DNA from 2 places in the Hydrogenophaga bisanensis genome. Region 1 is predicted to be linked to the other one. Evidence: riboswitches for the same ligand, from Rfam matches in the RefSeq annotation. Region 1 holds a riboswitch; the other holds the start of a gene.
What was found. Region 1 has a riboswitch for S-adenosylhomocysteine ahead of metH (methionine synthase). Riboswitches for the same ligand answer to the same signal wherever they lie in the genome.
Positions count from the first base shown of each region.

Region 1 (2,196 bases):
CCAGCAGCAGCACCGTGGCCTGCGATTGCGAGACGCGCTCGAGCTCGCCCAGGGCCTGCAGCAGGGCGGGTGAGCGGCCGATCAGTCCGTAGCGGGCGCTGGCGCTGTCCAGGGCGCGGGTCAGCGCCGCGTTGCGGGCCTGCAGCTGCGCAGTCTGGGCATGTACCAGCCGTTCGAGCTGCAGCAGCTGGCCGGTCAGCGTGGCCAGGGTGCGCAGCACGGCCAGATCATCGGTCAGACGCCGGCGCCGGCTGCGGATGCGGTGGCAGGCCAGCACCCCGGCCACGCGGCCGTCCACCTCGATCGGCAGGGCCAGGAAGGCCACGGTGTCCTCGGGCAACTGTTCGCGCCGAACGCTGCGGAACAGGAACAGCGGGTCGGCGTCGATGTCCTGCACGATGATGGCCTGGCCGCTGGCCAGTACCCGGCCGGTGATGCCTTCACCCGGCGCGTAGCGGCCGCGCCGGCGCTCTGCCGCCGTCAGGCCATAGGCCAGGTGGATGCGGGCCTGCTGGGGGTCTTCATCGTCCCGCAGCACGATGCGGCCGCGGTTGAGGCCCAGCAGCTCGCTCATCAGGTGCAGCATCTCGCGCAGCACGGGCTCTGGCGAGAGGCTGCGCCCCACGAGCTTCATCACCTCGTGCAGCAGCAGCAGTTCCTGGGCGTGCCAGTCGACGGGGAGATTGGCGGATGTCATGGTGGGGAGACAAGCAAGCTTCGCACCAGAGGAGGGCAGCAGACGGTAAAATCGCATCCTCTCAAGGAGCGTTGCAGCGCTGGCCGTCCCGCCAGCGTCAGGCTTGAGACCACGGGCGACCCTACATCGCCCTGCCGGCCCCGCCGGCTCCAACGGCGCTCACCAGTTTCTGAACCCTTCCTGGTGAGCCCCATGTCTGCCGTTGCCTCGTCCCCGTCCGCCCCCGCCGCGTCCGTCCCGCCCATGCTGCTGTCTGGCCTGGAGCCGCTGTTCATCGGTCGCGACAGCCTGTTCGTCAACGTGGGTGAGCGCACCAACGTCACGGGGTCCAAAGCCTTCGCCCGCATGATCCTGGAAGGACGCTACGAAGACGCCCTGGCCGTGGCCCGCCAGCAGGTGGAAAACGGTGCGCAGATCATCGACATCAACATGGACGAGGCCATGCTCGACAGCAAGGCCGCCATGGTGCGCTTCCTGAACCTGATCGCCGGCGAGCCCGACATCGCGCGTGTGCCGATCATGATCGATTCGTCCAAGTGGAGCGTGATCGAGGCCGGCTTGCAGTGCATCCAGGGCAAGGGGGTGGTCAACTCCATCTCCATGAAGGAAGGCGTGGAGGAGTTCAAGCGCCAGGCCAAACTGATCAAGCGCTATGGCGCTGCCACGGTGGTGATGGCCTTCGATGAACAGGGCCAGGCCGACACCTACGCGCGCAAGATCGAGATCTGCGAGCGCGCCTACCGCATCCTGGTCGACGAGGTGGGTTTTCCGCCCGAAGACATCATCTTCGACCCCAACATCTTCGCCATCGCCACCGGCATTGCCGAGCACGACAACTACGCGGTGGACTTCATCGAGGCCACGCGCTGGATCAAGCAGCACCTGCCGGGCGCCAAGGTTTCAGGCGGTGTGTCCAACGTGTCCTTCAGCTTCCGCGGCAACGACCCGGTGCGTGAGGCCATCCACACCGTGTTCCTGTACCACGCCATCCAGGCCGGCATGGACATGGGCATTGTCAACGCCGGCATGGTGGGCGTCTACGACGAACTGGACCCCGAGCTGCGTGAGCGGGTGGAAGATGTGGTGCTCAACCGGCGCCCGGACGCTGGCGAGCGGCTGGTGGAAATCGCCGAGAGTGCCAAGGGCGCGGCCAAGGACGACTCCAAGAAGAACGAATGGCGCGCGCTGCCGATCCGTGAGCGCCTGACGCACGCGCTGGTGCGCGGCATCAACGAGCACATCAGCGAAGACACCGAGGAAATGTGGCAGCTCATCAAGGCCGAAGGCGGACGTCCGCTGGCCGTGATCGAAGGCCCGTTGATGGACGGTATGAACGTGGTGGGTGACCTGTTCGGCGCCGGCAAGATGTTCCTGCCCCAGGTCGTGAAAAGCGCTCGCGTAATGAAGCAGGCCGTGGCCCACCTGCTGCCCTACATCGAGGAAGAGAAACGTCAGCTTGAAGCGGCCGGCGCCGATGTGCGCAGCAAGGGCAAGATCGT
Region 1 covers NZ_JBHTBX010000011.1:10,031-12,226, forward strand. The annotation lists gene ACFQNJ_RS15075 (sigma-54 interaction domain-containing protein) at 1-697, opposite strand, end outside; S-adenosyl-L-homocysteine riboswitch at 755-865, shown strand; gene metH (methionine synthase) at 890-2,196, shown strand, end outside.

Region 2 (2,196 bases), on a different contig from region 1:
CCGATGTAGGCGGCCTGTTCGTCGCTCAGCTCGGTCAGCTTGGCGCCGACCTTCTTCAGGTGCAGGCGGGCCACCTTCTCGTCCAGGTGCTTGGGCAGCACGTACACCTTGCCGGCGTCGTAGCCGTCGGGGTGACAGAACAGCTCGATCTGGGCAATGGTCTGGTTGGCGAACGAGGAGCTCATCACGAAGCTGGGGTGGCCGGTGGCGCAACCCAGGTTCACCAGTCGGCCCTTGGCCAGCAGGATGATCTTCTTGCCATCGGGGAAGATGACGTGGTCAACCTGCGGCTTGATCTCTTCCCACTGGCACTTGGCCTCCAGCGAGGCAACGTCAATCTCGTTGTCGAAGTGGCCGATGTTGCAGACGATGGCCTCGTCCTTCATCTTCGCCATGTGGTCATAGGTGATCACGTTCTTGTTGCCGGTGGCGGTGACGAAGATGTCGGCCTGGCTGCAGGCGTCGTCCATGGTCACCACGCGGTAGCCTTCCATGGCCGCCTGCAGGGCGTTGATCGGATCGATCTCGGTCACCCACACCTGGGCGCTCAGGGCGCGCAGTGCCTGGGCCGAGCCCTTGCCCACGTCACCGTAGCCGGCCACCACGGCGACCTTGCCGGCGATCATCACGTCTGTGGCGCGCTTGATGCCGTCGACCAGCGATTCGCGGCAGCCGTAGAGGTTGTCGAACTTGCTCTTGGTGACCGAGTCGTTGACGTTGATGGCGCGGAACATCAGCGTGCCCTTGGCCGACATTTCCTTGAGGCGGTGCACGCCGGTGGTGGTCTCTTCGGTCACGCCGATGATCTGCGCGCTCTTGCGGCTGTACCAGGTGCTGTCCTCGGCCAGCTTGGCCTTGATGGCGGCGAACAGGACGCGCTCTTCCTCGCTGCCGGGGTTGGCCAGCACGGCGGGGTTGGTCTCGGCCTGCTTGCCCAGGTGCATCAGCAGCGTGGCATCGCCGCCGTCGTCCAGGATCATGTTCGGGCCTTCGCCTTCGCTGCCCTTGGCGCCGAATTCGAAGATGCGGTGGGTGTAATCCCAGTAGTCCGTCAGGGACTCGCCCTTGACGGCGAACACCGGGGTGCCGGCGGCAGCAATGGCAGCAGCGGCGTGGTCCTGGGTGGAGAAGATATTGCACGAAGCCCAGCGCACCTGGGCGCCCAGCGCCTGGAGGGTCTCGATCAGCACGGCCGTCTGGATGGTCATGTGCAGCGAGCCGGTGATGCGCGCGCCCTTGAGGGGCTGCTTGGCCGCGTACTCTTCGCGGATGGCCATCAGGCCGGGCATCTCGGTCTCGGCGATCTTGATCTCTTTGCGGCCCCAGTCGGCCAGGCCGATGTCGGCGATGACGCAGTCGGTGGCGACGGCGGGAATGCGTGCGTTCATAGGTTTTGCTCCAAAAGCGACGTTTTGAGAAAACCACTGACGGGGGGAATCGGGCTCACCTCACTCGTACAGTGGATGAGCGTCGTTGCGAAGAAGGGTCCGAGCCTCACGCCCCGCGGCCGCAAACCTGCGGTGGGGACGCTGCAACGCTCCTCGGATGGGCTGGATTCTAGCCCAAGGCCAGTTTTCCGCCCAAACTGATTTCGGCCAAGCCGAGGTCGACTGGAGGGTTATGGCATGCTCGGGCGACCAACGGTCCTGAGCGACCCTGCCCCTCTGATCATGACACCCCTGGAAAGCTGGCCACCGGCCGAACGTGCACGCATCCGCGGCGTGCTCACCGACATCGACGACACCCTGACCACCGACGGCGCCCTGTCCATCGAGGCCCGCGATGCGCTGCAGCGCCTGCAGGACGCCGGTCTGCCGGTCTTTGCCATCACGGGCCGGCCGGCCGGCTGGAGCGAACCCTTCGCCCTGGACTGGCCGGTGCAGGCCATCGTCGCGGAAAACGGTGCCGTCGCCCTGTGGCGCGATGCGAATGGACAACTGGCCAAGGACTGGCTGCAGAACGCAGCCACCCGCGCCGACCACTTCCGGCGGTTGCAGGCCGTGGCGCAGGAGGTGCTGCGCCGGGTACCACAGGCCCGGCTGGCCACCGACAGCCCTGGACGCGAAACCGACATCGCCATCGACCACAGCGAGTTCCACCACCTGTCGGCCGCCGAGATCGAGGCCGTGGTGGCCATCATGACCGCCGGGGGTTTGCGGGCCACCGTGAGCTCGATCCACATCAACGGCTGGATCG
Region 2 covers NZ_JBHTBX010000006.1:193,387-195,582, reverse strand. The annotation lists gene ahcY (adenosylhomocysteinase) at 1-1,388, opposite strand, end outside; S-adenosyl-L-homocysteine riboswitch at 1,459-1,549, opposite strand; gene ACFQNJ_RS10860 (HAD-IIB family hydrolase) at 1,671-2,196, shown strand, end outside.
Region 2: another riboswitch for S-adenosylhomocysteine. It lies ahead of ahcY (adenosylhomocysteinase); the one in region 1 lies ahead of metH (methionine synthase).